DNA from 2 places in the Acidovorax sp. 69 genome. Region 2 is predicted to be linked to the other one. Evidence: riboswitches for the same ligand, from Rfam matches in the RefSeq annotation. Region 2 holds a riboswitch; the other holds the start of a gene.

Region 1 (3,811 bases), 1.3 Mb from region 2:
CCTTTTTGCATCAAGGTGCGCCAGGAAATGCGTCGCCTGTCATTGCCGATAACCCAGGTGGACGCGCAACCGGAAGGCCCCGCCAGGGCCGCGTTGGTGCAGCAAGGTGGCCACGCCAAAGTGCCGTGTCTGAAGATCACGGACGAATCGGGCAAGAGCCACTGGCTCTACGATTCAGAAAAAATCATCACCTACTTGCGCAGCCATTTCGCGCAGGTGGCCTGAAGCGCCCCTGCAACGGGTAGCGCAGTCACGCCAATCAGACGGGCAACACCCGCTGTGCCAAGGGCGCATAACCGTGGTTGAGGGGCCCTTGGCCGCGGCCCGTGTGCACATCCGCCCCTGCGGCGATGGCGCCCAGAATGTAGGCGCGGGCACGCTGCACAGCTTGCTGCAACGTTGCGCCCAAGGCAAGGTGTGCAGCAATGGCAGACGACAAGGTGCAGCCCGTGCCGTGCCCGTTGTGGGTGGCAATTCGCTCGGACGCGAGTCGCTGGCACGTTCCGTCCGGCAATGCCAGCACATCCACCACCCAGTCACCCGGCAAGTGCCCGCCTTTGAGCAGCGCCGCACGGGCGCCCAGGGCCCGCAGCGCTTGTGCGGCCTCGTCCAGCGTCTCAACACCTTCGACGGGCCACCCCAGCAACCAGCCTGCTTCGTCCAGATTGGGCGTGATCACCTCGGCCAACGGAAAGAGTTCGCGCACCAATACGGCCACGGTCTCCTGGGCAATCAGCCGGTCACCACTGGTGGCCACCATCACCGGGTCAAGCACCACGTGGGGCAACTGATAGGTGCGAATGGCGTCAGCCACCACGCGCACCACTTCGGGCGAATGCAGCATACCGATCTTGACCGCGTCCACACCAATGTCCTGCACCACGGCGTCAATCTGGGCCTTGAGCATCTCGGGCGGAATGCCATGGATGCCCGTCACGCCACAGGTGTTCTGGGCCGTGATGGCCGTGATGGCCGTCATGCCGTAGCAGCCCAGGGCGCTGAAGGTCTTGAGGTCCGCCTGAATGCCCGCCCCGCCGCCGCTGTCGGAACCGGCGATGGAAAGAACGCGCGCGTAGCGGCGCGCTGCGAAGGGCTGGGAAATCGATGAAGTCATGGCAAAAATTATGGCCTATGCGCCACATCAAATCGCTGCCGCAAGGGATATGCTGTAATTGATTTTTACGGACGAAACAGGGGTGTCCCGCCAGCACGGTCAAGGATCGCGTGGGACTGAGAAATACCCTGGGGCCGCACAGCATTCCGCTTGCCAATTGCCCCGCTACCCGATCCAGGTCATGCTGGCGTGGGGAGTTTCCACCAACGGCACAGCCCCGTTTTGTCCATTGTTGCCAGCCAACACACGGACACACAGACGGACTTATGCCACTTCAACCCTCTTCTTTTGCCATTTTGGGCGCGGGCCTCATGGGCCGGATGCTTGCCGTGGAACTGGCTCGCCAAGGGCATCAGATCGACCTCTACGACGCTGGCAGCCCGGCTGCCGAAGGATCTGCCGCCACGGTGGCGGCCGCCATGTTGGCCCCATTGGCCGAATCCGCCATCACGGAGCCCGGCGTGGTGCGCATGGGGCACCACGCCCTGACCCGCTGGCCCCAACTGCTGGCCTCTTTGGCTGAACCGGTGTTCTTCCAGCAGGCTGGGACCTTGATCGTATGGCATCGGCAAGACGCCGCCGACGCCCAACGGCTGACCCGCCAATTGGAGACCAACCAACATCGGGTGCCCGAGTTACCCCGCCTGCAAAAACTCAGCAGCGATGCCCTCGCGCAGGCAGAGCCCACACTGGCCCACCGGTTCTCACAGGGCCTCTACCTGCCCGGCGAAGGCCAGCTGGATAACCGCCAGTTGCTCGCGGCATTGGGGGTGGAAATGGAAACACTCTCGGTGCGTATGCACTGGCACAGCCCCCAATCACCTGACACCTTCACACCCGGCACTCCAGGACAGCCAGACTGGGTGCTGGACTGCCGCGGGCTGGGCGCCAAAGGCCAGTGGAGCGCGCTGCGCGGCGTGCGCGGCGAGGTGGTGCGTATCCATGCACCCGACGTCACGCTGCAACGCCCCACACGGCTCGTGCACCCACGCTACCCCATCTACATCGCGCCGAAGGAAAACCACCTTTTCGTGATCGGCGCCACCGAGATCGAGTCGGATGACCTCTCGCCCGCCAGCGTGCGCTCCACACTGGAACTGCTGAGCGCCGCCTATGCCGTACACCCGGGTTTTGCAGAAGGCCGCATTCTGGAGCTGGCAACCCAGTGCCGCCCTACGCTGCCCGACAACCTGCCCGCCATCCGCAAAACCCGCCAGGGCGTGCTGGAGATCAATGGCCTGTACCGCCACGGCTTCATGATTGCCCCCGCATTGCTGGATGTGACACTGGAGGTGCTGAACACAGGACAATCAGCACTTTCGCAACGTTTTGATCTGGCGTTGACACTGGAGCCCAGCCCATCGGCCGCGCCCAGTGCCACCGCCCGAGCCTTGGCATGAACATTTCGATCAATCAGATCTCGCACGAACTGCCCAACGGCTCTACCGTGGCCGACGCCGTGGCCGCCATTGCAGCCCGCCCCCCCTTCGCCGTGGCTGTCAACACCAACTTTGTGCCCAGCACCCGCTACGCCGAGCAGGCCCTTCAGCCCGGCGATCGCGTAGAAATCATCTCTCCCGTGACCGGCGGCTGAGCTACCCGAGACACACGCCATGACACAGAACCCTACACCCGACGCCTTGGTACTCTACGGCCAGCATTTTGCGAGCCGCCTGTTGCTGGGCACCTCCCGCTACCCCTCCCCCGCCGTGCTGGAGGCTGCCGTGTTGCGCGCACAGCCCGCCATGGTGACCGCGTCGCTGCGGCGCCAGGGCAGCAATCCAGCCGAGAGCGGCAGCAGCTTCTGGGAGCTGCTGCGCAAGCTCAACGTGCCAGTGCTGCCCAACACCGCCGGTTGCCACAGCGCGCAAGAGGCCATCACCACGGCACAGATGGCGCGCGAGGTTTTCAACACCCCCTGGATCAAGCTGGAGCTGATTGGCGACGACTACACGCTACAACCCGACACGCTGAACCTGGTGGGGGTGGCCGAACACCTCATCAAGGAAGGTTTTCAGGTCCTGCCGTACTGCACTGAGGACTTGGTGCTGTGCCAGCGCCTGGTCGATGTGGGCTGCCAGGCCGTGATGCCCTGGGCAGCGCCTATCGGCACAGGGCGCGGACCGGTCAACCCTTACGCGCTGCAGACATTGCGCGAACGCCTGAGCGTGCCGCTACTGGTCGATGCGGGCCTGGGCCTTCCCTCGCACGCATGCCAGGTCATGGAATGGGGCTATGACGGTGTGTTGCTCAACACCGCCGTCGCACTGGCCCAAGACCCCGTTGCGATGGCTGGTGCATTCGCCGATGCGGTGAACGCCGGGCGCGCAGCGCGCCAGGCCGGAGCCATGGCGGCACAAGACGCAGCCCAACCCAGCACCCCCGTGTTGGGCACCCCTTTCTGGCACCACGCCCATGCATGACACCGCAACCTTGGCGCAAGCCATTTTGGAACACCACGCAACCACTTTCGCGGGCTTTTCCCCCGAACCAACTCCCGTACCCACCTCGCAGGAGCCGGTCTATATGGCAGCCCTGCAGGCATGCAGTGCACTGGGATTCATCGCGCAGGATGCAGAGTGCCTGGCTCTCGCATGGCTGGCGCGCACGCAGCGCACAGGAGCCGTTCACGCGCAACAATGGCCAGATGAGCCCCAGGATTTCGGTCTACAAGCCCTGCCGCGCGCGCAGCAATTC
Region 2 (3,811 bases):
AGCCGGGCGCGATGTCGATGGTCAGCGGGCCCAGGGTGTAGAACGGCGCCTCGTGGCAGGTCTTGAGCTGCTCGGTCATGTTGGCCTGAATCATGTGCATGGGCACATGGCCGGGGCCTTCGATCATGGTCTGCACGTCGTGCTTCCAGGCGACTTGCGTGAGTTCGCCCAGCGTGTGCAGCTCGGCAAACTGGGCTTCGTCGTTGGCGTCCGATGCGCAGCCGGGGCGCAGGCCGTCGCCCAGGCTGAACGACACGTCGTACGCCTTCATGATGTCGCAGATGTCCTCGAAGTGCTCGTACAAGAAGCTCTCGCGGTGGTGCGCCATGCACCACTTGGCCATGATGGAGCCGCCGCGAGAGACGATGCCGGTGCGCCGCTGGGCCGTGAGGTGAATGTAGGCCAAGCGCACGCCCGCGTGGATGGTGAAGTAGTCCACGCCCTGCTCAGCCTGCTCGATCAGCGTGTCGCGGAAGATCGCCCAGGTCAGGTCTTCGGCCACGCCGCCCACCTTTTCCAGTGCCTGGTAGATCGGCACGGTGCCAATCGGCACCGGGGAGGTGCGCACGATCCAGTCGCGCGTGGTGTGGATGTTTTTGCCGGTGGAGAGGTCCATCACGTTGTCGGCGCCCCAGCGGATCGCCCACACGAGCTTTTCCACTTCTTCTTCAATGCTCGACGTGACGGCCGAGTTGCCGATGTTGGCGTTGATCTTGACCAGGAAGTTACGGCCAATCGCCATCGGCTCCACCTCGGGGTGGTTGATGTTGGCGGGGATGATGGCGCGGCCCCGGGCCACTTCGTCGCGCACGAATTCGGGCGTGATGATGCGGGGGATGCTCGCACCCATGGGGTTGCCCATCAGGCGCTTCTCGCGGCCTGCGTCCTGCATGTACTGCGCCATCCACTCGCGCTTGCCGTTTTCACGGATGGCCACGTATTCCATCTCGGGGGTGATGATGCCTTTCTTGGCGTAGTGCATCTGGGTGACGTTGGCACCTGCCTTGGCGCGCAGCGGCTGGCGCTGCAGGGCTGCGGCCTCGGCACGCAGTTGGGCGAGGCGGGTGGCGTCTTCGCTCTTTTGCCCATCGTCCAGCGCCACGGGGGCGCGGCCTTCGTAGTGCTCCACATCGCCACGACCAGTGATCCAGCCACCGCGCACGCTGGCCAGGCCCTGGCGCACGTCGATCGCTGCGGTCGGGTCGGTATAGGGACCGGAGGTGTCGTACACGCTGACCAGCTCGCCATTGGTCAGCGCAATGTCGCGCACAGGCACGCGCAGATCGGTATGCAGGTGGCCGGGGATATAAGCCTTGCGGGATGCGGGGAAGGACTCGCGGGTGCGCGCAAGCAGCTCGGCGAATTTTTCGGTACTGGCCAGCTTGGCGTGGGGATCGGGGGCGTTCATGGGGCAGGTCTCCTGGTTCCGGTGGCGGTGGATAACTGCTCCGGAATGGACCTGTGCGCCCCTCAAGTGCGGCTGCACCTGAGACATGGCGTGCCAGCAGGGACTGCGGGCACGGGGACAAGGAGGTCGGCTCTTCTTCCGCCGGTATGAACCGGATCAAGTTCGTCGGGTTCGCAAAGCCGGCCGAATTTCTTCAGCCACCTCGCATCTCAGCGCTTTCGCACACCCCGGAGCAGGCGCGAGTATAGGCCAGCGGAAAAAAGGGTGTCAGCCGCGCTGGGGCCATACCATCAGGCTAGGCGGCCGATGAGGACCACTGCAAAGAAAAAGACGGCAGCAATCACCGTCCATTTGAGAATGACGAGCCCCAGGCGCTTGTAGTGGGCTTGGCCCGTGCCCGCATAGAACGCAAACGACACGGCGGCCGCCAGAAGCAGCAGCATGGCCAACCAGCGAAAGATCAACATGGCGGCGACCGCTCCTACCAGGCCCGCACGGGTTGGACAAAGCCGCTGGGCGCCTCACGTTCGTCCTCGAACGTGACCACCTCCCAGGCATCGCGTTGGGCCAGCAGCTCACGCAGCAGCAGGTTGTTCATGGCATGGCCCGAACGGAACGCGCTGTAGGCCGCCAGCAAGGGCTTGCCAATGAGGTACAGGTCGCCCATGGCGTCCAGGATCTTGTGCTTCACAAACTCGTCGTCGTAGCGCAGGCCGTCGCTGTTGAGCACCTTGTAGTCGTCCATGACGATGGCGTTGTCCAGTCCACCGCCCAGCGCCAGGCCGTTGGAGCGCATCATTTCCACGTCGCGGGTGAAGCCGAAGGTGCGCGCACGGGCAATGTCGCGGCTGTAGTTGCCCGCCCCCAAGTCAAACTCCACGCGCTGGCCGGTGGAGTCCACCGCCGGGTGGTCAAAATCGATTTCAAAGCTGAGCTTGTAGCCGTGGTAAGGCGTCAGGCGCGCCCACTTGGCGGCAGCGCCCTCGCCCTCACGCACTTCTACGGGCCGCGTTACACGAATGAAGCGTTTGGGGGCATTCTGCAACTCCACGCCCGCGCTCTGAAGCAGAAAAACGAAGGACGCAGAAGAACCGTCGAGGATGGGCACCTCCTCGGCCGTGATGTCCACATAGAGGTTGTCAATGCCCAGCCCTGCACACGCTGACATCAGATGCTCGACCGTATGCACCTTGGCGTTGCCCACCGAGATGGTCGAGGCCAGCCGCGTATCGGTGACGGCTTCGGCCTGGATCGGAATATCCACGGGTTGGGGCAAATCTACCCGCCGAAAGACGATCCCCGTGTCTGGCTGCGCGGGCCTCAGGGTCAACTCGACCCGCTGGCCGCTGTGCAGCCCGACGCCTACGGCGCGGGTCAATGTCTTGAGGGTGCGTTGCTTGAGCATGTCCGTATTTTAGTTTCCGGCGCCTCATCCCGCACACGCTGAGGTCTTGTGCGCCGTACGAAACAGGGCACACAGCGCCGCTTCGGCCGCCCATACGTGAAGCTACCGCCGCGTTTTCACCTACTGCGCCCGAAGCCCCATTCGCCGCACAATCCCAGAGCGGCGGGCACTGTTGAGCTGCACCGGGTGACCTATCCACCGGCACGGCAGCGCCTCGAACACATATGACACAGAAACACAAGCCGCCCCACCGGAGAACACCATGAGCAAACTCAGCTTCAAAATGAAAGTCATGCTGATGATTGGCACCGCGCTGGCCGCGCTGCTGGTCATGGCGGTCACCTCCCTGTTGCAGGAGCGCCGACTGATCAGCGAGTCGCGCAAAGATTTGCTGACCACCGCGGTCCAGTCTGCCCATAGCATCGTGGCCGCTTACCAGGCCAAGGCCGCCAGCGGTGCGATGCCACAGGAAGAAGCACAAAAAGCTGCCAAAGAGGCCCTGCGCATTGCACGTTATGGCGGTGCCGAGGGCAAGACCGAGTATTTCTACATCTGGACCACCGAAGGCGTAGGCGTCATGCACCCCTTCAAACCTGAATGGGACGGACAGGACATGCTGGGCAAGGTCAAGGATGGCTCGGGTGTGGACATCATTGGCCTGCTCGTGAACGGCATGCGCAGCAGCAAAGACGGCAAGGCTTTTGTGCCCACCATGTTCGCGCGCCCCGGGCAGCAGACCGCAGTGCCCAAGCTGCAGTACATCATCAAGGTCGACGGGTGGAACTGGATGGTCGGCTCGGGGCTTTACACCGACGACGTCGATGCGCTGCTGCGCCAGGCCCTGCTGTCAAGCCTGGTCATGGTGGTGGCGGTGTTTCTCGTGGTGGGCGTCATTGGCCTTTTCGTCTCGCGCTCGGTGTTGCGCCAGATCGGTGGTGAACCGACGGACGCCATCGCCATCATGCAAGAAGTGGCCGAGGGCAACCTCGACACGCAAA

What was found. A riboswitch is a leader RNA that binds a small molecule or an ion and turns the genes downstream of it on or off. The one in region 2 is predicted to bind thiamine pyrophosphate.
Region 1: another riboswitch for thiamine pyrophosphate. It lies ahead of CLU85_RS13550 (FAD-dependent oxidoreductase); the one in region 2 lies ahead of thiC (phosphomethylpyrimidine synthase ThiC).

Annotation. Positions count from the first base shown of each region.
Region 1 covers NZ_PGEP01000001.1:2,956,861-2,960,671, forward strand. The annotation lists gene CLU85_RS13540 (glutathione S-transferase N-terminal domain-containing protein) at 1-225, shown strand, start outside; gene thiD (bifunctional hydroxymethylpyrimidine kinase/phosphomethylpyrimidine kinase) at 260-1,114, opposite strand; TPP riboswitch at 1,183-1,327, shown strand; gene CLU85_RS13550 (FAD-dependent oxidoreductase) at 1,381-2,514, shown strand; gene thiS (sulfur carrier protein ThiS) at 2,511-2,708, shown strand; gene CLU85_RS13560 (thiazole synthase) at 2,728-3,537, shown strand; gene thiE (thiamine phosphate synthase) at 3,530-3,811, shown strand, end outside.
Region 2 covers NZ_PGEP01000001.1:4,231,511-4,235,321, forward strand. The annotation lists gene thiC (phosphomethylpyrimidine synthase ThiC) at 1-1,408, opposite strand, end outside; TPP riboswitch at 1,525-1,648, opposite strand; gene CLU85_RS23175 (hypothetical protein) at 1,699-1,875, opposite strand; gene lpxC (UDP-3-O-acyl-N-acetylglucosamine deacetylase) at 1,890-2,813, opposite strand; gene CLU85_RS19445 (methyl-accepting chemotaxis protein) at 3,076-3,811, shown strand, end outside.